DNA from 2 places in the Holdemania sp. genome. Region 1 is predicted to be linked to the other one. Evidence: predicted binding sites of a transcription regulator. Region 1 holds the regulator's gene; the other holds the start of a gene.

Region 1 (11,798 bases):
GCAAGCATCGTGTTTTCCTGAACGTCGGTTGTTTTCGTTTTGTGCTGAACCAGCGCAATTTTAAATTTATTCATTTTACTTCATCCTTTGCTTTGTTCTGTATTTTGATCACGTATGCAGGAATCAAGATCGAATGCCGCGATCTCCCCGTTTTCAGGATGGAAGCCGCACAGTGACTGGATCACCAGACCATGGCAGACAACGAGGATGTCTCCCAGGCCGCAATAACGCCGCAAGACACGGATCATGCGCCGGCGCATCGCGGGAAGGGATTCCCAGGCTTTTTCTTCGCCGGGCGGATAAAACCCGCCACAGACCTGAAATTCATCGTAATGCCGCGCTGCCTGCTCGTCCGGTAAATAAACGTAGGTTTGATCGGCCACCCATTCGTGCAGATCAGTTTCTACCTGCAGCGGAATCTGGAAGCAGCGGGAAAGAATCGCGGCGCTTTGTAAAGCACGGGTGTAAGGCGAGGATAAGATCAGCCGGGCTTGGGCAAGCCGGGGATCGGCCGCTGTCATTTCGATCTCCTGCATGCCTTTGACGGAAAGGGGCGCGAGATGATTGCCGAATCCCTGATAAATTTTTGTGTCTTTTTCTGTATAATCCGCAGAACCATGACGAATGAGATAAAACATCATAAACCTCCTGATTTCTTTAAATGTGAACAGAAAAAACGCCGATCGTTAAGATTCAGCGTTGTTTTGTTTCGTTTTGGAATGTGTCCGGCTTGGTGTTTCGCCATTTTCAGCCGGGGCTTTTTTTGTTTTTGCCGGTGTGCTTCTCGGCTTGCGTGTCCGCTTTACCGCGCCTTCCTCATCCTTATGCGCCGCAGCGGCCGCTTCGCGTTTCTGCTGCATCTGCAGCATTGCGGCCTTCTGGTTCAGGATCACCGGAATGACGATCGGATTGCGGTTGGTCTTCTTATACAGATACGGTTCCAGCGAACTGCGGATACAATTCTTTAATTCGCCGAAGGTCGTTTTCTGCATCATTTTTTTCTTTAAAGCTTCATAAACGATCATTTCCGCTTCCTTCAAGAGCGTCTGACTTTCCTTGATGAAGACGAAGCCGCGGGAAACGATATTCGGCCGGCACAGAATTTTATTCGTGCGCGAATCGATCGTGACGATGACCGCGACTAAGCCGTTATCGGCCAGAATCTTGCGGTCGCGCAGCACCGCTGTGCTCAAGCCGGATATATCGTTGCCGTCGACATAGATATCGTCGGTCTGGATGCGGGTTTCCGCTTGGAAGACTTCGCCGTCGCGCAGCACCAGCACGTCGCCGTTAGCGCAGATGAACGTATTCTCGCGCGGGACGCCGGTTTCAATCGCGCTCTCCGCATGGATCCTCAACATTTTGTATTCGCCGTGCACCGGCATGAAGTATTTCGGCTTGATCAGCTGGAGCATCAGCTTCTGTTCCTCTTGGGAACCGTGGCCGGTCGTATGCAGGGAGGTCAGCGGGCTGTTGACCAGCACGTTGGCGCCGACCCGCGTCAGCTGATTGACGACCTGGGAAACGCTGACCGCGTTGCCCGGGATCGGATTGGACGAGAACACGACGGTATCGCCCGGAATGATTTTAATCCAGCGGTGCGTACCGTTGGCAATCCGGCTTAACGCCGCTAACGGTTCGCCTTGGGAACCTGTGCAGACGATGCAGATCTTACTGGCCGGCAGCGAATTCAGCTGGTCCGGCGTAATGAAATGCTTCTCCGGAATGGCGATGATGCCGAGCTTGCGTGCAATCTGCACGACGTTTTCCATCGACCGCCCGAAGACGGCGACCTTGCGTCCGCAGGCTACGGCCGCTTCCAGAATCTGACCGACGCGGTTAACGTTGGAGGCAAAGGTGGAAACGATTAAGCGGCCCGGCGTTTTGCGGGTGATTTCCAATAAGGATTTCGCGACTTTTTTCTCACTGATCGAGAAGCCGGAAACCTCGGAATTGGTCGAATCGCTCATCAGCAGGCTGACGCCGATCTGACCGATGTATGCCATTTTCTGATAATCGCTGTTGGTGCCGATCGGGGTCAGGTCGAACTTGAAGTCGCCGGTCTCCACGATCCGGCCGTTTGGCGTGTTGATCAAAATTCCCAGAGAATCCGGGATCGAGTGAATCGTGTTGAAGAAGCCGACCTGGAAATGATTGGTCGTGATCCGCGAATCCTCGTTGATCTGCACGAGCTTGACCTGCCGGCTCATCCGCCGTTCCTCCAGCTTTTTCTGAATCAGGGAGCAGGCGAAGCGCGGCGCGTAGATTTTATCGAGCCGGATCGACTGCAGGAAAAACGGAATGCCGCCGATGTGATCCTCGTGTCCGTGCGTAATGATTAACGCCTTGACTTTCGCCTGATTTTTAATCAGATAGGAATAATCCGGAATGACGTAATCGACGCCTAACAGATTTTCTTCCGGAAACCGGACGCCGGCGTCGACGATGATAATTTCATCCTGATGCTCAAAGCAATACATGTTTTTACCGATCTCACCCAAACCGCCCAGAGCGTAGATGAGCGTGTCGGTATCCCGATGAAACGGAGTTTCGACGACCTCGCTGACGGCGCCCGCAGGAATGGACTTCTTGCGGGGAGTTGATTTACGCGGTGCTTTTTTTGCAGGCGTCGCTGCAGTATTTTCTTTCATTATTTACCTCTTTTCTTTATTCTTAAAAAACAATGCACCTGTCTTTTAATGATTGATGTTCGCTTCTTTGCTAATCCCTTGGCAGGGGAGACGATTTCACGGCTAAACCGCGGGATGGCCTGAAATGAATTTCAGCTCCCCGCGGCAGCCAAAAACGATGAGTTTTCTGATTTTATTTATAAAGGGAAACGCCGTTGGAAAGACCGGCAGGAACGAAAAACGGAATTATTCGATCACAATCGCATTTTCAACGGGAGCATACGGATCGTTTTGATTGATCCGGTCATAGAACAGAATGCCGCTGAAATGGTCGATCTCATGCTGCAGGACGATGGCCACATACCCGGATGCCCGGAAAGTCACCTCGCGGTCCTGAAGCATATCGTAGCCTTTGACCTTGATCCGTGCGCTGCGGATGACGTAGCCTGGATGATCGTCGAGAACGGACAGGCAGCCCTCGCCGGATTTCAAATAGGAGTTCTGGACAGACTGAGAAATGATTTTTGCGTTGGCCAGCGCGTATTCGTAATGAATCGGATTGCCGTTTTTATCTTCTTCATCCACAACCACAGCCAGAAGCTGCTTGGGGATGCCGATCTGAATCGCCGCGATGCCCACCGCCGGACGCAGATTCTTGGTTTCCGCCAACTGGGGATCCGTCGATTCCTTGACGTAGGTTAAAAGCTCCATTAACGTATTTTTATCTTCTTCGGACAACGGCAAAGACACCGGCGCTGATTTATCGCGCAGATGGGCGTCATTGTCCTTTACAATGGTATCCATGTTTATGTTCATAAAATCTACCTCACTTTATATAATACTCAAGAAATGCAAAGAAGGAAAGGAAAATTTGACGAAAGCTTTCCATAAATTGATTTTTAAGCGCTTTCTTTTTCTTCTTTCTGCCAGAAACAGCCCAATTTTGACGATTCTTTCCTTTATTCTATTCAAAACCAGTCTCCTCGTCACGTCCTTTGATTGTCAAAAACAGAACTTCAATTCTTTTGTGCAGGGCTGGGATTTATGGTAAAATGTCACCAGGAGGCGGATGAATTTGACGCAGAAAAAAAAGACTTCTTTTCGGATGCCGTACCGGTATGATTTGATCATCCATCTCTGTACGCTGATTTTAGCGGTGTTCGGTTTGTTCATGGTCGCTTCGGCAACGATGGGTCTGGCATCGGGCAACGTGATGACGCTGATGAAAACAATCATGAAACAGCTGGCGTTCACGGTTCTGGGATATCTGGGCATGGTGACGATGGCACGCTGGTTTACGTTTGAACGTATGAAGAAAAATATTACGCCGATCGTCAGCCTGACGCTGGTGCTGCTTTTGTTAGCCCTGTGTTGGGAGGTTGGCGGCGCACGGGCCTGGATCAAAATTCCCTTTCCGGGCCAGGAGATCACGATCCAGCCCTCGGAGTTTTCCAAGGTTGTCATCATCATGGTCATGGCGACATATCTGGGCGATATCCGCAACCTGAAGCTGACGGCCAAAGACTTGATGCGCAACCCGCTCTTGATCGTCGGGGGCTTCTGCTTCATCGTCGCAATCCTGCAGTCGGACTTCGGTTCGGCGATCGTCATGGCGGGGATCGCGTGCATCTGTTTTCTGATCCCCTACCATCCCTCGTTAGTACGGCTGCAGAAGATGCTGGTGATGTTGCTGATCATCGGGGTTGTGCTGATCGTATGGATCCTGTCGCCAATGGGCGAACACCTGATCGAAGCGCTGCCGTTTAAGAACTATCAGATCAACCGCTTCACCTCGGCGATGAATCCATTTGCGGATAAATACGGCACGGGCTTCCAGCTGATCAACGGACTGGTGTCCTTTGCCAGCGGCGGATGGCAGGGCGTGGGGTATGGCAAGTCGATTCAGAAGTATACGAACTTCCCGGCGGCGAACACGGATTTTATCCTGGCGATCGTCGTCGAGGAACTGGGCATCTTTGGTTTCTTATTGATTTTTATCTGTTATGCGCTGATCGTCGGGCGGATGTTTATCTACGCGATCCGGATGAAAAGTCAGCGCGGGCGGATTGTTTTGATCGGCGTTTCAATGTATTTCTTCATTCACTTTTTGTTCAATGTCGGCGGCGTAACCGGCTTGATCCCGCTGACGGGCGTGCCGCTGTTAATGATTTCCGCAGGGGGTTCCAGTACGTTGTCCGTCATGGTGGCGGTTGGCATGGGCCAGGCGGTGATCTCGCAATACCGTCAGGGGAAGATAGAATAAGACGTTAAACGCGGGCCGGCATAAACGGCGAAGGACAACGCTGGTAGGAAAAATGGCGATGTAAGAAAGCGGAGCGGGCTTAACGATGCTTGTTTATAGGAAAAGCCGGCGATTGGAAAAAAGAAAGAAAAGAATTCCCGAAGCGACTCGGGAATTCCAAAGAAAGGGAGAGGAGAAACAAAGATTGGGGGATAGCATCTTTCGATGCACTAGTATCTTGCCCGAGTTTTCCGTCCTTTATACACACAAGGAGTAAAAAAATGCGAATTGTTGCAGGAAAATTTCGTTCCCGGCTGATTCAGGCGCCCAAAGGCGATCAGACCCGGCCGACGCTGGATAAGGTCAAGGAAGCAGTATTCAGCCGGATCGGCCCGTATTTTGACGGCGGCGTCATGCTGGATCTGTTTGCGGGCAGCGGCTCAATGGGACTGGAGGCGCTGTCGCGAGGCGTGGAGCATGTTTATTTTGTCGACCGCAGTCCGGCCGCGGCGGCCGTGATCAAAGCCAATATTGCTTCGCTTCAGGTTGAAGCGCAGTGCGACGTCTGGAAGTGCGATAGCTTCGCGGCGTTAAGACGATTGGCGGGCATGGGTGTTCAACTGGATTTGGTTTATCTGGATCCGCCTTATCAGAAGCAGCAGCTGCACAAGATCATGCAGCAGCTCGACGCGTTAAATCTGATCCGCGATCACGGACAGGTGATTCTGGAGAGTCTAAAGGAAGACGAGTTTGACGAGGCCTACCATCAGCTGCATCGCGTCAAGGAAGCAACTTACGGCATCAGCCGCATCAGTTATTATCGAAAGGAAACAGAACTATGAAACGAGCATGTTATCCGGGATCGTTCGATCCCCCGACCTATGGTCATCTGGACATCATCACGCGGGCATCGTCGGTCTTCGACGAGCTGATCATTGCGATCATGAAGAATCCGAACAAACGCAACGCCTTTACTGAGGAAGAGCGCGTGCGGATGCTGCAGGAGATCACGCGCGATCTGCCGAATGTCAAAGTTGTGGTCGGCCATGGTTTGACGGTGGAATTTGCAAAGTCGATCGGCGTGCAGGTGCTGATCCGCGGCATCCGGGCGGTCATGGATTATGAATATGAGCTGCAGCAGGCGACGGCCAATATGTTTCTGGATGAGACGATTGAAACGGTGTTCTTCGTTGCCCGGCCGCGGTATTCCTTTCTATCGTCGTCCGTATCCAAGGAAATCGCGCTGAACAACGGCGATCTGTCGAAGTTTATCCCGGAAGCCATCATCAATGAGGTTGAAGAAGAGCTGAACCCGCTGAAAAAGAAAACCGGTGGGGAATAACGGCGATTTCCCAGCGGGGAAAAACCGCCGCGGCAGACTTCACTGCCCGCAGGCAGGACGGGTGAGAAGGAACGCAGGCTTTGAAACAAACAGTACAGGATTTTACAGGCGGTTCCATTGATCAGGATAACGCTGAAAATGGGGGCTGAAAAATCACCCGGCCAGATTTTAGACAGACAGAGGCTTCAGACGAGCGCTGGAAAATAAAAAGAGCCGCGGCGGATCCGAAAATAAGGAAATTCGCCGCGGTTTTCCTGTGGTTTTAAGCCAGAAAGGACAAATGAAAGCAATGATCAGCCGCGCAGTCTTTGCAGCATCATCAAGAAGAGGAAGAGACCGCCGGCCAGGCCGGTCTGCATCAGCCGGTAAGCGAGATAACGCAGATAAGCCAGATGAAGATGCGGCGTGAGCGAGAGGACCTGCAGATGCACGCTGAAGCTGGCAAATCCCAGCACCAGCGTCATCAGCAGCGCTTTCAGGGGCACGGCCAGCGGCAGCAGCGCCAGATTGTTGGTGCCTAAGGAAAACTCGGTCACGCACTGAATCGGCAGATGCCAGGCAGCAGGCAGCTTCATCGTCGCTAAATTCAGCAGTACCAGTGTCAGCAGAAGATACGCCCCGATGAAATATAAGCTGACGCCGGCCTGGACAACCGCGTCTTTTAAATTCTCAAATAAGGAAGGAACGGATCCGCGCGGATCCAGTTGCAACGCAACGGGCGTCTTGCGCGTAAAGAACAGCAGCAGCATCACGGCGAAGAATTCCGCCAGCCAGATCATCAAGCCGTATTGAAAGGATCGCAGCAGAACCGAACCGCAGGTGATCAAGATAAACGACGGCGTGCTGACCGTAACGCAGCAAGCCAGCCGCTGCCCCTCAGCCTGCGAAAGCCGGCCATCCCGCACATAATCGTCGATCAGGATCTGTCCGGCGGGCGAGCCGAGAAAGAAGGAAGCGAAGACTAAGGAAAAAGCGGCCGGCGAGATGCGGAACAAGCGCTCGGTAAATCCAAACAGCCGCCTTGAGAGGGCGGCTAACAATCCCTGACCATCAAGGATGCGGATTACGACCATCGCCGCAAACAACGACGGCACCAGTTTTTCAAACCAAATCGACAACGCCTGACAGGATGCCTGGTAGGTTACCGATCCATAATAAAGCAGCGCGGCCAGCAGCGTGAAAAAGATGATTGTCATTCCTTTTTTCATAGGCAAAAAGCCTCCTGGTAAAGTGTATGAGTCCCAAGCTGAAAGTCGAACAGCGATAAGCTTGAAAACTTGAAAAAAATTAGCACTTTTAACTTGACAGTGCTAACAAGCTGGATTATACTGTTAGCAGACATCGGGAAAGAGTGCTAAAGGAGGCGGGATGATGCTGACACCAAGGCGGATTGAAATCTTCAAGGCCATTGTCGACGAGTTCGTTCAGACAGCCGAGCCGGTCGGTTCCAAGACTCTGATGGAAAAGTATCAGCTCCCTTACTCCAGCGCAACGATCCGCAACGACATGATGGTCCTGGAAGAAATGGGACTGCTGGAAAAAACACATACCTCCAGCGGCCGCGTGCCTTCCACAAAAGGCTATAAGTTCTATTGCGAACATCTGATGGAACACAAGGTCGATAACCAGCTGGAAGTGGCAGTCCGCCAGCAGCTGGCCAGCAAACCGCTGAATTTGGACGATGCCATCCGCGAGAGCTGCAACATCCTCTCGCAGATGACGAACCTGACTTCCGGCGTGCTGGGGCCGGATGCGAGCCGGCAGCGGCTGGAGCATGTCAAGCTGTTCCCGATCAGCAACCGAAGTGCTGTGGCAGTCTTTATTACCGATCTGGGGCATACGGAAAACCGGACGTTCCAGTTCGACGACGACCTGTCAGTAGACGATATCCAAACCTGCTGCCAGATTCTGAACGACCGATTGAAGGGCACTTTGATCAAAGACGTCGTGGATAAGATGGATTCGATCAAACCGATCCTGGCGGCGCATGTCAAACGGCATGAAATGTTGTTTCAGGCGTTTGTCAACGCGTTTGTCAAGTTCGCGAGCGAGAACGTATATTTCAGCGGCCAGAACAACATGTTGTACCAGCCGGAATTTGCCGACATTGAAAAGCTGAAGGAATTGATGACGATGATGGAGAACCCGAGCCTGTGGCGTCAGATCGGCACCACAACCAATTCGGAGCTGGCGCTGAAGATGAACGAAAACGCCCAGCTGGTATGGGTCAACGACATGGCCGTCGTCACCAGCAAGTTCAAGCTTGGTTCCGAGGAGGAAGGCCAGCTGATGGTCTTCGGACCATCCCGGATGGATTACGACAAAATTGTTTCGCTGTTGGAAATGGTCAGTCAGTCGATCGAGAGTTTATACGGAAAAGGAGGCAGCCATGAATAACCAGGAAGAAATGAAAAAAGACGAGCAGAACGCCGAACCGGAAACGGCTGCGGCGCCGGGCGAGACCGAAGAAATGACGGAAAGCCCGCAGGTGGAACCGGAAGCGCCGGCCGCGGAAGAAGCGGCGGAGCAGCCGGAAGAAAAAAAGGAAGACAAGAAAGACGAGAAGAAGAAAGGCTTCTTCTCCAAGAAAAATGAAATTGAAGAACTGAAGACACGGATCAGCGAGCTGGAAGGGGAAAACGTTAAACTGAAGAACGAATACCTGAAAGCCTACGCGGATACGGAGAATACCCGGCGGCGTCTTCAGCAGGAAGCCGAGCAAACCCGGAAATACCGGATCCAAAGTTTCGCGCTCGATATCCTGCCGGTTCTGGACAATCTGGAACGGGCGCTGGCAATCGAGCCGACGCCGGAAACCGAAAGCTACCGCAAAGGCGTGGAAATGATTTATCAGCAGCTCATTCACGCGCTGACCAAAGAGGGCGTGAGCGAGATCGAAGCGCAGGGCAAGGAATTCGATCCGAATTTCCATCAGGCTTTGATGATGGAAGCGGTCGAGGGCGTCGAACCCAACCACGTCACCGAGGTGCTGCAGAAGGGCTACATGTTAAAAGACCGAATCCTGCGCGCCGCGATGGTCAAGGTCAGCGAATAAGCAAATAAGTGAAAATGTGTAAATAAATAAGGAGGATTTCTATTATGGGAAAAATTATCGGTATTGACTTAGGTACAACCAACAGCTGCGTCGCCGTCATGGAAGGCAGCGAAGCCAAAGTAATCACCAACCCGGAAGGCAACCGCACCACACCGTCCGTCGTCGCGTTTAAGAACAACGAACGGATCGTCGGCGATGCGGCGAAGCGTCAGGTCGTCACCAACAAGGATTCGATTATTTCGATCAAGCGGAAAATGGGCACCAATGAGAAAGTTCAGCTCAACGGCAAGGAATACACGCCGCAGGAAATTTCCGCGATGATCTTAGGCTACATGAAGGACTATGCGGAAAGCTATTTAGGCGAGAAGGTCGACAAGGCCGTCATCACCGTTCCGGCTTACTTCAACGACGCGCAGCGTCAGGCGACGAAAGACGCCGGTAAGATCGCGGGCCTGGAAGTGGAACGGATCATCAACGAACCGACAGCGGCAGCGCTGGCATTCGGTATCGACAAGACTGACAAGGAACAGAAAGTCCTCGTCTTTGACCTGGGCGGCGGTACGTTCGACGTTTCGATTCTGGATCTGGCCGACGGCACCTTTGAAGTTCTGGCAACCGCAGGCGACAACCATTTAGGCGGCGATGATTTCGATAACGTGGTCGTCGACTGGATGGCAGATCAGTTCAGAAAAGAAAATGGTATTGATCTGAAGCAGGACCGGATGGCGCTGCAGAGAATGAAGGAAGCGGCGGAAAAGGCCAAGAAGGATCTGTCCGGTATGGTTCAGACACAGATTTCCCTGCCGTTCATCAGCGCCGGCGCAGCCGGACCGCTGCACTTTGAAGCGACGCTGACCCGCGCGCAGTTTGACGCGATGACCAAATCGCTGGTCGACCGCACGGTTGTTCCGGTTCGTCAGGCATTGAAGGATGCCGGCTTAACCAAGAATGATATTGATCAGGTCCTGTTAGTCGGCGGCTCAACCCGAATCCCGGCGGTTCAGGAAGCTGTCCGTCAGGAATTAGGCAAGGAACCGAACCGTTCCGTCAACCCGGATGAAGTCGTAGCCTTGGGCGCGGCGATCCAGGGCGGCGTCATCAGCGGCGACGTCAAGGACGTCTTACTGCTGGACGTTACACCGTTAAGCTTAGGTATCGAAACGCTGGGCGGCGTCATGACCGTGCTGATCCCAAGAAATACAACGATCCCGACTTCCAAGAGCCAGGTCTTCTCGACAGCGGCGGACAATCAGCCGGCGGTTGATATCCATGTCCTGCAGGGCGAACGTCCGATGGCCAACGATAACAAGACGCTGGGCAACTTCCAGTTAGGCGGCATCGCACCGGCCCGCCGCGGCGTTCCGCAGATCGAGGTTACCTTTGACATTGACGTCAACGGTATCGTCCACGTTTCAGCGAAGGACAAGGGCACAGGCAAGTCCCAGTCGATCACCATCTCCAACTCTTCCGGATTAAGCGATGAAGAAATCGATCGGATGGTTCGTGAGGCGGAAGATCACAAGGCGGAAGACGATAAGCGCAAAGAAGAAATCGAATTGAAGAACCGCGCGGAAGCGTTCATCAATCAGATCGACGAAACACTGAATACGGAAAACGCGAACGTCACCGATCAGCAGAAGGAAGAAGTCAAGAAGCTGCGCGACGAACTGCGCACGGCAATTGACAACAACGATATCGACACGCTGAAGACCAAGATGGAACAGCTTGAAAAGGCAGCCAACGATATGGCTCAGGCGATGTATCAGCAGCAGGCGGGTGCTCCGGGTGCTGATGCGGGCGCAGGCGCTCAGGATGACAATGTCGTCGATGCCGATTTCAAGGAAAAGAAATAACAATTCACGCCGCACAAAAATCCTGGTTTCCATACTGGGATTTCTGTGTTTGAGCGTGCTGATCAGCGGTTGTTCCCGCACCCCCAAGAACAACGCCGGTCAGTTGGAAAATGCGGACAACGCCGTGCTGACAAGCTCGCTGAGCGAGGAACAGCTGGCGCATGTCAAAGAATGCAACGGCCGCTGCGTCAGCAGCGATCAGCCGGTGGAGCTCGTCGTGATGAACGGCGGCAAACCGGAACCGTTTGCCGTGCTGCAGCCGGGGCAGCTGGTTCAGTTAAAAGAAATCAACGATCCGAATCTGATCACTTCACAATATCTGCCCTTGGATGGAATGGATCAGGAGGGCGGTGCGCAGGTATTGGTCAACGCGCTGGAGGTAACGCCTTCCGGTCGCTGGCTGAATCCGACCAATCATTTACTGGAAAAGGATTTTGCGGTGAAGCTGAAGGCCGGCACCCGGATGCTGGATGACAACGGCGAAACGATCCTGACGACCAGCACGGATCAGCAATGGCTGGTGTATGCCCAGAAGGACGGCGCTTACGGCGTTGAGCTGCAGGGACGAATCGTCTGGGTGGATTCCGCTCAGGTTGAAGAAACGATCGCCCGGCCAGGCAGTGGCGGACCGGCGGCTACGTCGCTGCCAGTGCTGATGTATCACTTCTTTTACAGT
Region 2 (11,798 bases), on a different contig from region 1:
ACTTCCTTAGATAAGAAACGGGCCGTGGCTTCATCACATTCCTCAGACAGCGCCGCAAAATCACCATAGGAAGACATCCGGTCAGCACCGCGGGCACGGATATACGCGCAGGCAATCGGCGTCAGCTCGATTCCTTCACAGAAATAGATCTTTTTCATTGTTTCATCCAAGGGCAGCCCGATCGCCGCGCCGGCTGGAGATACATGTTTAAAGGAAGCCGCGGCGGCCATGCCGGTCGCTTCCTTCAATTCCCTGACAAGCTGCCAGGCGTTGAGGGCGTCCAGCAAATTGATATAGCCGGCCCGTCCATTTAAAACGGTAAAGGGCAGGTCGCCTTCTTCAATATCAACGCTGGCTGGTTTCTGGTTGGGGTTGCATCCGTATTTCAGCTGATCCTCTTTCATCTGTTCTCCTCCTTTTACGAAAAAAAGCCGCACTGCTGGTCCACAATGGCCCAGACGGTCGGCTCTGCTTAGCATTAACTTCCCTGTGGTCAATTCCACTTCCGTCAGTCGGTTAACTGTCTAAAAATTATCACGCTTCCGTCTTTGTGTCAAGCCTTCTTCCGTGAAGTTTTCCCCATTTTGAAAGGGAACTTTACAAATGGCCTGCCCAAAACTCACAGCCCGCTGCCGCCGCTTTGCGGCATATCAAGGAAATCGAAAATCGAGCTGGTGACCACCGCGCCGTATTGCTTCAGAAACGTCTCGCTGTCCATGCTGCGGTTGCGGCACAGCCAGTGATTGACCGTATAGCACAAACTGTTGCCGAAGTATCCGGCCAGCTCTTCCTCGCTCATCGTACCTAACTGCTCCGGCCGGCCATAACGGCGGAACATCTCGGTAAACAGCTGCTGGACGTTTTCTTCAAACAAGTCTTCAAAGCTGTTCTGACCCGTGATCCGAAATGCGATCTGATAGAATTCGCGGTTTTCCACAAAGTTATCGAGCATCGCTTTGACAGCTTGAAGGAATTGCTTCTTTTCAATATACGGGAGTGCGGTTTCCACCGTATCCAGATAGATGATGTAGCTTAAAGCGGCGTACTTATCTTCGAAGTAATTGTAAAACGTCGCCCGGATGACGCCGGTTTTGTCGCAGATTTGTTTAATCGTGATCTTCTCAAAACTTTTCTGCAGCATGAGTTCTTTCAGGCTTTCAGCCAGAAAGCGTTTCATCATCCCCCGTTTTTCCATGCTCGTCCCCCCTACCGCAGATGCGTCAGCACCTGGAAAAGAATCTTGAGACTGATCAAAAAGAGAATGACGCTGCCCGCCGTGAAGATCGTCCGGCGATACGCCAGCCCCAGCCGATAGCCGATCTGTTGTCCCAGCTCAACGCAGACCAGCGTAACCAGCGTTGAAATCAGACATACCTGAATCGAGTCTGTCTGAAGCAGTGTCATACTCGTGCCCAGCAAGAACACGTCGACGCTGGTAAGCAATCCCAGGATCAGTACTTTTTTGTAGTTAAAGCTTTCGTCGTGACGTTCCTCAAAAGCTTTTTGACGAAATGCCTGAATCAACAGGAAGCAGCCCAGCGCAAACAGGATCAGCGCGGCGATTACCTGATTGACATGCAGCACCAGCTGGCTTTTGATCAGAGAACCGGCCAGCGACCCCAGCACGATCATCAACAGACTGGATCCGGCGAAGATCAAACTGTTCATCAGCGAACGGCGATGTTCCTGAGGATTCATCATCGCGCCCCGCGCCATCATGACCACAAAGCAATCCAGCGACAAAGCCAGGCAGGTGACCAGAATTTCGAGTGTATTCACCTGATTCTCCCTCCTTTATTGTTTACAGACCCAGTATAGCCGAAGGGGAACAGGGATGCGATAGACAATCGTCAGATTCTGTCAATTCTTCCGGATTCCCAGCCTGCTTTTTAAAACGGCAGGCATGGCGGCGGATTAACTCAGCCTTCAGCAAGACGGATATTTCCCATTCGCTGCAATCTTATGAAAACGGATCTTCCAACAGCCGAAACACCGGGTTTTGTCCCTGAATAGACAAAAGCGCAAAAAGAAAAAATCAGCGGCACTTGCGATCCGCTGATTCTAAGCCCGGGTTATTCAATCATAATGGTTTTCTTGTTTTCCACAGCCGGCGCATCCTTCTTCGGCAGAACGATCTTCAGCTCGCCGTTTTCATAGTGAGCTTTGATATCCTCCGGTGTCACCGCCTCGCCGACATAGAAGCTTCTGGAGCAGGAGCCCTGAACCCGCTCCTGGCGGATTACATTGCCCTGATCATCCTTTTCTTCCTTATTGGTATTGCGGATAGCGGAAACCGTCAGATAGCCGTCTTCCAAATCCATCTTAATGTCTTCCTTGCTGCAGCCTGGCAATTCAATGTCAAGCAGATAACTGCCGTCCTTCTCATGGATGTCACAGCGCATCGCCGTAATTGCGTTGCGGTGGAGCAGCGGTTCGTCAAACACGTCATCAAAGAAGTCGTCAAACATCATTCTCGGTAGTAATCTCATACATCACACCTCTTTCTGTTTTCAACTTATGCGATCCTGCCTGATCAGAACTCTGATTGCTCAGAGAAGTTATTCAATCGAAATGGTCTTTTTGGTCTGCATCGCCTGCGGATCCTTCTTCGGGACGAAGACCTTCAGTTCGCCATTCTCATAGCGGGCTTTAATATCCTCGACATTCATTTCCTCACCGATAAAGTAGGTCCGGGTGCAGCTGCCGCTGAAACGTTCCTGGCGAACGAGCTTGCCCTGTTCGCTTCGTTCTTCATTGGAAGCTGTGCGGGCGGCCGCAATCGTCAGATAACCGTCTTCCAGTTCCATTTTGATTTCTTCCTTTTTAAATCCAGGGAGTTCAATATCCAGAAGATAGCCATCTTCTCGCTCACGAATATCGGTTTTCATGACAGCCGGGACGTTATTCTTTCTGAAAAATGGATCCTTAAGAACCTCGTCGGCCAAGTTGTCCATCCAGGTGTTCGGTACAAATCTCATCTTGAATCGCCTCTTTCTATCTGTCTTATTCCTGGCTTCATTGGGTCTTTCCCAACTTGCAATTTTAGTATATCACAGTTTTTAGCACTGTCAATAGATAAGTGCTAATTTTCTTATTTTAATTTCACAAGTTCACAAAGTACGCCTTTCATAGAGCATCGCAATGATTTTGTCAATCCGGCGAATTCGTTGTTCCTCTGCACCTTGTTCAGCATAATTCATGATTCGTTCCCGCTGCCAGGGATCAAGCAGCTGAAAAAAATAACAAGCGCTTCGATTGGCCAGAAGGGCTTCCTGCAGGGCTTGAGGACACCGCGTCAGGCATTCACCGGCTTCCGGAGCCAGCCAGATTTCAACGGTGCCGCCGGCGGTGAGCGGCTGCAGGGAAAAAGCTTCCGCAGGGAGTTCCAGTGTCCAGAGACAGCCTTTTCTTTCCGCCTTTTGTTTGAATAACAGGGTTCCCAGCATGACGATCAGCGCCCCTTCCGGCATGGTCTCCGTCTTGATTTCAAGGTGCGGCTGCGGAACAGCGCGGACAATTCCTTCAATCTGCATCATGATTTCCTCCTGGCCTCTAGTATGCCTCGGCGGATTTAATTTATTTTTATTTTCACGCCTTTCTGCGGCAGAACCGTCTGATCTGCGCTGTTCGATTTTGCCGGTTTTTGCGTAAGAGGACAGAGGATCCGGATGGCGGTTTCTCCGCTTTGTCTGAATTTTAATCCTGCTTTTGTCTTTTCCCGCGAAGAAACGCTTGAAAAAACGAAATAAAAACTGCCAGTCTTCTGCGTAGAAGTCCCTGACAGTTTTTAATCGGCCGCTTTTTTAACGGTCTTTGAGATTGGTTTGATAAAACGTCTTCAGCGAAGCGGTCAGCGGATCGTTTTTTCCTTTGCGCTCATGCCGCGTCAGCAGAGTCAGAAAGACAAGGCCGCCTAAGAAGCAGACGATCATATCTGTCATCGTATCATAAACGCCCTGGGTGTAGTGATTGATCGCGTCGATCTTCAGAAAGATCAGGCAGGCGAATTCAAAGCATTCCCACAGAAAGGCGATCATCATGTTGATCCCCTGAATCGACAGACATTTTAAAAGGTAATGGCGCCGCGAGTCTTCCGTCCATTGTTGTTTCAGCCAGCAATAAACCAGTGTGATCCCGGCGCAGATCAGAATGCCGGAGCTGAAATGCAGAACTTTGTCAAAGCAGGGAATGGCATAGCCGTTAAGCGTATTGCCGATAATCATCGCGACGGCGATGAACAGCTGCGTCCAGAACAACAAACCCCAGGCGTTTTTTAATTTCAACCCTTTGACCGCCAGCGGACCGATCAGCTGCACGCCCAGCGCCATTGCCAGATAGCCCAGCTTGGCGTAGAGGTGATGCTGCAGCTGAAAGATTGTGCTGATAATCATCAGCGCCGCCGAAGCGCCGTATAAAAAGATACATGCTTTTTTCATGATCAGACTCGCGACCTCCCTGTCTGCGTTATGCCGGCTGTTTTTTTAAGCTTACCGGAATTGGAAATCCAAAGTTTTCAATGACTTTCACAACGCGGATCATGTCTATGCGCCGCGTCGGTATTTTATTAATATGCCCCGATTTCCTGCCGTTCCGCTTCAAAACTTTTCTTTATCGTTTTTAAAGCGATCGGCACGAAGATCAGCGCGACGAGCAGCTCCGCCGCCGGATAACAGAACCAGACAGCGCCCAGGCCGCCCAGCTGGCCGAGTATCCAGGCCAGCGGAATGATGAATACCAGCTGGCGCAATAACGACATGACCAAGCTCATCATGCCTTTGCCTAACGCCTGGAACATCGTCGTCATGATGATGCTGCAGGCCGCCGGCAAGAAGCACAGCGCCAGCACCCGCAGCGCATAGCCGCCCAGCTGAAGCATCTGATCAGAGCCGTTGAACAGCTTCAGCAGCATCTCCGGCATCGTCCAGAACAGCACCGTGCCGACAAGCATGATCGTGACCGCCACGCCGAAAGAGAGCGCCAGCGTGCGGGTGAAGCGTTTTTCATCCGCCGCGCCGTAGTTGTAGCCCAGAATCGGCATAGCGCCCTGGTTCAGGCCGAAAATCGGCATGAAGACAAACGACTGAAGCTTGAAATAGATGCCCAGCACCGCCACTGCCGTTGCAGAAAAGCTCATCAGAATGGCGTTCATCGCAGTCGTCGTCAGGGAACCGATCGCGTTCATGACAAACGTCGGAATCCCGACGCGGTAGATATCCTTGGCCGCCTGCATCTGCGGATGATGCCGCCATGGCGCGATATCGACCTCATGCGTGCCGACTTTCAAGACGATCAAGACGAAGATCATCGCCAGGATCTGACCGATAACCGTCGCCACCGCCGCGCCGGCCACGCCCATTTTCGGTACGCCGAAATAACCGAAGATGAAAATCGGATCAAGAATAATATTGGTAATCGCGCCGATCAGCTGCGAAATCATCGGCACGATCATGTTGCCGGTTGCCTGCAGCACGCGCGAACAGGTCATTTCAATCATGACGCCGACTGAGAATACCATGACGATCATCAAATACTGCGACCCCATCGCAAACACCGCGGCGTCCTGCGTAAACAGGCCGACAAACGGCTTGGCCAGAAACAGACCGACGAGCATGCACAGCGCCATGTTGATCAACGACAGCACGATTCCGGTATTCGCCGCAATATTCGCTTCCTCCCGGCGTTTCTCGCCTAACCGGCGGGCGATCAGCGCATTGGTGCCGACCCCGACGCCCAGCGCCAGCGCGATGATCAGCATCTGCAGCGGAAAGGCGATCGAAACCGCGACCAGCGCGTCTTCGCTGACCTGTGCGACGAAAATACTGTCGACAACGTTGTATAACGACTGAACCAACATCGAAAAGATCGCCGGCACCGACATGCTGAAAAGCAGCTTGCCGACCGGCATGGTCCCCATTTTATCGGAATTGAATTTACTCATAAAACCCCTGCTTTCTTAAATCAATAGTCTTATTCTAGTTGAATTGGGCTTATTCTACAAGTCTTATTTCAAAAGGATTTCGCCGGGAATGGATGATCAGTTTTTGCTTTTATAATATAGAACAGACTGTGCACGCTAAAATTCTGAAAGTCAGGAAGGATTGTTTGAGATTAGAAATCATGATAAGATGAAAACCAAGAGGTGATCGCATGCGGCTGAAAGAAGATTTTCATCACACGATCGTGATCGAACGGTCGGAATTTATCTGTTATGTACGCAAATGTCTGGATGAAGTGCAGGCCAAGGCGTTTATTCAGGAAATCCGGAAGCTGCATCCGGAAGCGAATCATCATTGTTACGCGTATATCGCCGGGCAGCACAACGAACTGCAGCGTTCCAACGACGCGGGAGAGCCCGGCGGGACTGCGGGCGTCCCGATGCTGGAATCCTTGAAGCTCAGCGGCCTGCAGGATTGCTGCGCCGTCACGGTGCGGTATTTCGGCGGAATCAAACTGGGCGCGGGCGGCTTGGTTCGGGCGTATTCCCGATCGGTCAGCGAAACGCTGAAGCTGGCGCCGAAGGTGGAAACGATCCAGATGGACCGCTACACGCTGACGTTTTCCTACGACCTGATCGGCAAGCTGGATTATTTATTAAAGGATCAGGCGGACATCGTGGCAAAAGAGTATGGCGAACAGGTGGTCTACGAGTTTTTAACGACAAATTCTTCCTTAATCGAAAAAATTCAGGAGCTGACCAGCGGACGTTACCCCTGCCGCTGGCTGGCGCGGGAGCTGGTGGAAAAGGATTGCGGCTGACGCTTCATTGGTTTCCCCAGACAATCCGGCTAACGAAGTAATGCTGTGTATCCCGATTCATTGACAGCCGGCACTGCCGGCTAACGAAGTAACCGGGTTTCCTCAGAATCGTTCAGCTTGTTCAAAAGCAGACTTTTTTCTTGTGCTTCCCGCAGCGCAGGGGCGGTGTTATAATAAATTAGATTTTCAGACACTGTGTCTGAACGATAGAGGAATAACGAATGAATTTAAAGCTTCAGCCGTTTCTGCCCTCCGGCTTCGATCCCCAGGAAGGCAGACATTTATTGAAAGAAACGATCGACCTGGCCTGGCCGGCGACGGTGGAATCGATCTTCGTCGGATTGGCGTCGCTGGTCGATACGATCATGGTCAGCACTCTGGGCACAACCGCGATTGCGGCAATCGGCCTGACCAACCAGCCGAAATTTATTGCGATTGCGTTCATCGCTTCCCTGAACGTCGGCATCACGGCGATCATTTCCCGCCGAATTGGCGCCAATCGGCTGGACGACGCCAATACCTGTCTGCGGCAGTCGTTGTTGATGTCCGTGCTGATCTCGGCGCTGGTCTGCGGCTTATCGTTTCTGTTTGCCCGGCCTTACATCCAATTCGCGGGCGCGCAGGCGGACACGATTGATCTGGCGGTGCAGTATTTCCGGATTGTCATCGTCGGCCAGTTCTTCGGCAATATCGGGATGACGATCAACGCCGCCCAGCGCTGCGCCGGCAACAGTAAGATCTCGATGCGCACCAATCTGGCGGCCAACGGGATCAATGTGGTTTTCAATTATCTTTTGATCGGCGGACATTTTGGCTTTCCGCGCTTAGAGGTGGCGGGCGCGGCGATCGCGACGGCACTGGGCTGCTTCATTGCGTTTTTAATGAGCGTCCAGTCGTTGGTCAGTCCCAAAAGCAAGCTCCGGCTGACGTTGAAAAAAAGCTGGCTGCCAAGCCGGGAGGTGTTGGCGCCGGTCGGCGAGATTTCGTTCAGCGCGTTTGTGGAACAGCTGTGCATGCGGCTGGGTTTCTTCCTGTATGCCTTAATCGTCGCTGGCCTGGGTACCAAGATGTTTGCGACACATCAGATCTGCATGAATATCTGCAATATCTGTTTCAGCTGCTACGACGGCTTTGCGGCCGCCGCGGCGGCCTTAGTCGGCCAGAATTTAGGCCGCAGGCGCAGCGATCGGGCGGAGTGCGTCACTGTGATCTGCAACCGGCTGGCGATGACGATGGCGGTTCTCATGGTGGCCGGGCTGATCCTGTTTCGCGCGCCGTTAATTCAAATGTTTACCGCGGATCCGGAAATCATCCGGCTGGGATCGTGGATTATGATACTGTTCGCGCTCAGCGTCCCTTCTTTAAGCGCGATGACGGTGTATGGCGGCGCGCTGCGCGGAGCCGGGGACACACGCTTAATCGCGGTGTATGCCTTAGTTTCGACCACGATCATCCGCCCGGCCCTGTCCTGGCTCTTATGTTATCCGGTCGGATTGGGTGTGATCGGACCGTGGATCGGCTTGCTTGTTGACTTTGTGCTGCGGTTTGTACTCTGCCGCCGGCGCTATCAAACCGGCCTGTGGAAGCAGCGGGTTTATTAATATCGCTAAAACAGACTTGGAATTTCACGAAACTTAAAAGCCTTGGATTCTGCGCTCGAATTTTCATTCAAACCAAAACAAAAAGCTGGTCATGCTCAGCCTGAATTCAGGCTGGATATGGCCAGCTTTTATATCATTGCTTCCACTATAAATTAATTCGGTCTCCTATCCCAGTTTAATTCTCAGATCTTGGAAAGCGTTATCTTATGTTTTGTTGAGTTAAGCTTGCTTAAAAGTTACGAAGCCCCGGCTTATTCAAACTCCACTTTGGCGACACGCACAATCCAGTGGCTGCCATATGGGAAGCCGACCGCGCGGTAGCTGCAGACGTCATCCTTCTGGCTGAACAATAATTCCTCGCCGTTGTCGATCCAGCGGATCGATTTGACCTTGCGGTGCAGATTGGACAGCGAATGATCCTCATCGGTGCTTTCATACGCCGCGACGACGTCCTTCGGCCCCAATAGCGGAAGATCGTGGACATACACATACGCCGCCCCGTCTTTTTCCAGCACGAAGTCTTTTTCATGGCTGCAGCGGATATCGCACACCTTGCCATCATACAGCGAATCCTTCGCCATCGCCGTCCACTGGCCGATGACTTCCAATAACGCTTCCGTCATCTTCGTAACGCCGCCCTGGCCGGTCAGCCCGATGTTCAGCAGATAGTTGGCCCCGACCTTGCGGGCATGACACAGCCGTTCGATCATCTGACGCGGACTCTTGTAATCCAGATCATGCGCCGCGATGCCCCAATGCCGGTTCATCGTCTGGCACATTTCCGCCGTGATGTATTTGGCCTTGCCTTCGCGGTCCATCGGCGTCGCCTGACCCTGTTCAAACGTAACGGAATCCAGCTCCGGATGACCGGCTTCGCCCTGACGGGACAGACCGGTGTTGTTGATGATCATCGCATCCGGCTGCAGCCGCCGGATCATGCCGTAGAACTCATCCAGCTTCCAGTCCGCATCGCGCTTGGACCAGTTGCCGTCGAACCACAGCCCGCCGATTTTCCCATAGTGTGTGCACAGAATCTCCACCGACTTGGACAGATATTCCAGATAAGCGTCGAAATCGGCGTCAAAATCAGGATGAACCCAGTCTAAGGTCGTGTGATACAGGATCGGCAGGATATCTTCCTCGCGGCAGGCCTCGACAAATTCTTTGACCAGATCCCGTCCGCACGGTGTATGCATGACGTCGTAATCGGTCAAACCGCGGGTATCGTACAATGAAAAACCGTCGTGGTGCCGCGTCGTCAGCGTGATGTATTTCATGCCCGCCTGTTTGGCCAGCGCCACAATCTTCTTTGCATCGAAGTCCTCCGCCGTAAAGTTGTTGAACAGCTCGGTGTACTTTTCCTGGGAAATATGATGCAGGTTCATCGTCCATTCCCCTTGCGCTAACTGGGAATACAGTCCCCAGTGGATAAACATGCCGAAGCCGCGCTTTTCAAAGTCGGCAATGTATTTTGCCGGTACAGGAATACTCATAATAACAGCCCTCTTTCTTTCTCTCTGCTTTTATTGTATCAAAATTTCAGAGGCAAAACGACTGGAATTTCGCGATCTGTCCAAAGCGGGCGCCGTTGCGTGGCAGCTCTCAGCGCTTCTCAAAGTCCGCAGCCGGTTTTCTGACATAACAGGTAAAAGAAAAGAACGGCGTGTGTCCGTTCCTTTCAAAAGAAATGGATTAAATAAAGCTCAGCAGCGCGCTAATCACGCCCACGCCGACCATGACTTTGATCGGGCTTGGTTCCCATTTGCGCAGAATGAAGAACGCCGCCGCAAAGAAGATCAGATTCTGCGGGTCAAGAAATTCCAGACCGAAGCCCGCCGCGCCTTCTTTGAAGAACGCCAGCTTGCAGATCGACAGCCCCGCCGAAGCGATCAGAGCGATGACGACCGGGCGCAGACCGGACAGAATGCCTTTCATCAACGACAGGTTTTTATATTTGGTATAAACGTAAGCCAGGGATAAGACGATGATGCAGGAAGGGGCCACGCAGCCGATCGTCGCGATGATCGCGCCCGGCAGACCCGCGATATGCGTGCCGACAAACGTCGCAGAGTTGATCGCGATCGGTCCCGGCGTCATTTCCGCAATCGTGATGATATCCGCAAACTGTGTCATCGTCAGCCACTGATGAATTTCAACGACCTGACTCTGGATCAGCGGCATCGCCGCGTAGCCGCCGCCGATGCTGAACAGGCCGATCTGGAAAAAGCTCAGAAACAGCTGGATAAAGATATTCATTTCTGTTCCTCCCCTTCTTTCGCTTTCTTCTCCCGCGTCATGTAATCCACTGTCCCGATCGCACCGCAGACGACGATGATGATCAGGATGTTGACCTTAAAGTAAACGCTGGCGATGAACGCCGCGACCAACAGGAAATACTTGACGACGTTCTTTTCTTTCACCAATCCCTTTAACATGTTCCAGACGACGTCCAGAATGACCGCCGCCACCGCCGCCTGCATGCCGCGCATCACGGCGCTGACAATCGGCGAACTGCGGAACGCCGCATAGAAATAAGAAATAATCGTTAAGATAATTAACGGCGGCAGCACCGTCGCCACGATGTTGACCAGCGCGCCCGGCACCCCTAACAGCCGGTAGCCGATGATGATCGAACCGTTGACCGCGATCGCGCCCGGGGAACTCTGGGCAATCGCCACCATGTCCAGCATTTCTTCCTCGTCGATCCAATGCAGCTCATCGACAAACTTCTTTTTCATCAACGGAACAATGACGAACCCGCCACCGAACGTAAACATGCTTAACGTAAATGTCGAAGCGAACATTTTCGCATACATTTGTAATTTTGAAGGCTTTTTCTTCTCTTCCATTTGTGTCATCTCTTCTTCCTCCCGCTCTATTATAAGACTTGTGTTCTCATAAAGACAATAATATAATTTTATAAATAACATATCATTTTTGATATGAATTCGATTTCAGGAAGGAGCGTTGATTATGACCCTGCGTCATCTGCGGATTTTTGTTGAAGTCTGCCGCACGGGAAGCATCACCAAGGCCGCGGAAAGCTTGCATTTGAGCCAGCCGGCGGTCTCGCTGGCGATCCGGCAGCTGGAGGAATACTATGGAATTCTCTTATTCGACCGGATCTCCAAAAAGTTGTATCTGACGGAATCGGGCAATAAGATGCTGAGCTATGCGAGCCACATCATCGAATCGTTCGACGATATGGAGACGCAGCTGAAAAACTGGGACAGTGCGGGAACGCTGCGGATTGGTTCCAGTATCTCAACCGGGACGCAGATGCTGCCGCAGTTAGTCCGGCGCTTCAACCTGCGGTTTCCCCAGATCCGCACGCAGGTTCTGATCGACAATTCGCGGATCATTGAAGACAAAGTGCTGACGAATCAGCTTGACCTGGCGTTAGTGGAAAGCTTGTCGTATTCGCCGGATATTGTCTGCGTA

What was found. Region 1 encodes HrcA, which represses chaperone genes, less so after heat shock. Its sites were predicted from a motif close to TTTTAGCACTNNNNNNNNNNNAGTGCTAAAA; they were not measured.
Positions count from the first base shown of each region.
Region 2: the regulator HrcA is predicted to act here: its motif matches at 3,058-3,088, upstream of AC5OW4_RS01240 (Hsp20/alpha crystallin family protein).

Region 1 covers NZ_CFQZWI010000061.1:2,038-13,835, forward strand. Annotated here, with positions in the region: gene AC5OW4_RS09875 (carbon-nitrogen hydrolase family protein) at 1-74, opposite strand, end outside; gene AC5OW4_RS09880 (histidine phosphatase family protein) at 81-638, opposite strand; gene rnjA (ribonuclease J1) at 687-2,651, opposite strand; gene def (peptide deformylase) at 2,877-3,446, opposite strand; gene AC5OW4_RS09895 (FtsW/RodA/SpoVE family cell cycle protein) at 3,700-4,893, shown strand; gene rsmD (16S rRNA (guanine(966)-N(2))-methyltransferase RsmD) at 4,983-5,714, shown strand; gene coaD (pantetheine-phosphate adenylyltransferase) at 5,711-6,214, shown strand; gene AC5OW4_RS09910 (hypothetical protein) at 6,508-7,422, opposite strand; gene hrcA (heat-inducible transcriptional repressor HrcA) at 7,586-8,611, shown strand; gene grpE (nucleotide exchange factor GrpE) at 8,604-9,269, shown strand; gene dnaK (molecular chaperone DnaK) at 9,314-11,122, shown strand; gene AC5OW4_RS09930 (polysaccharide deacetylase family protein) at 11,082-11,798, shown strand, end outside.
Region 2 covers NZ_CFQZWI010000003.1:69,539-81,336, reverse strand. Annotated here, with positions in the region: gene AC5OW4_RS01260 (phosphoribosylaminoimidazolecarboxamide formyltransferase) at 1-404, opposite strand, end outside; ZMP/ZTP riboswitch at 446-526, opposite strand; gene AC5OW4_RS01255 (TetR/AcrR family transcriptional regulator C-terminal domain-containing protein) at 620-1,195, opposite strand; gene AC5OW4_RS01250 (manganese efflux pump MntP) at 1,207-1,779, opposite strand; gene AC5OW4_RS01245 (Hsp20/alpha crystallin family protein) at 2,073-2,489, opposite strand; gene AC5OW4_RS01240 (Hsp20/alpha crystallin family protein) at 2,559-2,978, opposite strand; gene AC5OW4_RS01235 (YdeI/OmpD-associated family protein) at 3,111-3,536, opposite strand; gene AC5OW4_RS01230 (DUF2238 domain-containing protein) at 3,804-4,436, opposite strand; gene AC5OW4_RS01225 (MATE family efflux transporter) at 4,565-5,938, opposite strand; gene AC5OW4_RS01220 (YigZ family protein) at 6,148-6,756, shown strand; gene AC5OW4_RS01215 (MATE family efflux transporter) at 6,978-8,357, shown strand; gene AC5OW4_RS01210 (alpha-L-fucosidase) at 8,609-9,850, opposite strand; gene AC5OW4_RS01205 (chromate transporter) at 10,050-10,613, opposite strand; gene AC5OW4_RS01200 (chromate transporter) at 10,610-11,215, opposite strand; gene AC5OW4_RS01195 (LysR family transcriptional regulator) at 11,331-11,798, shown strand, end outside.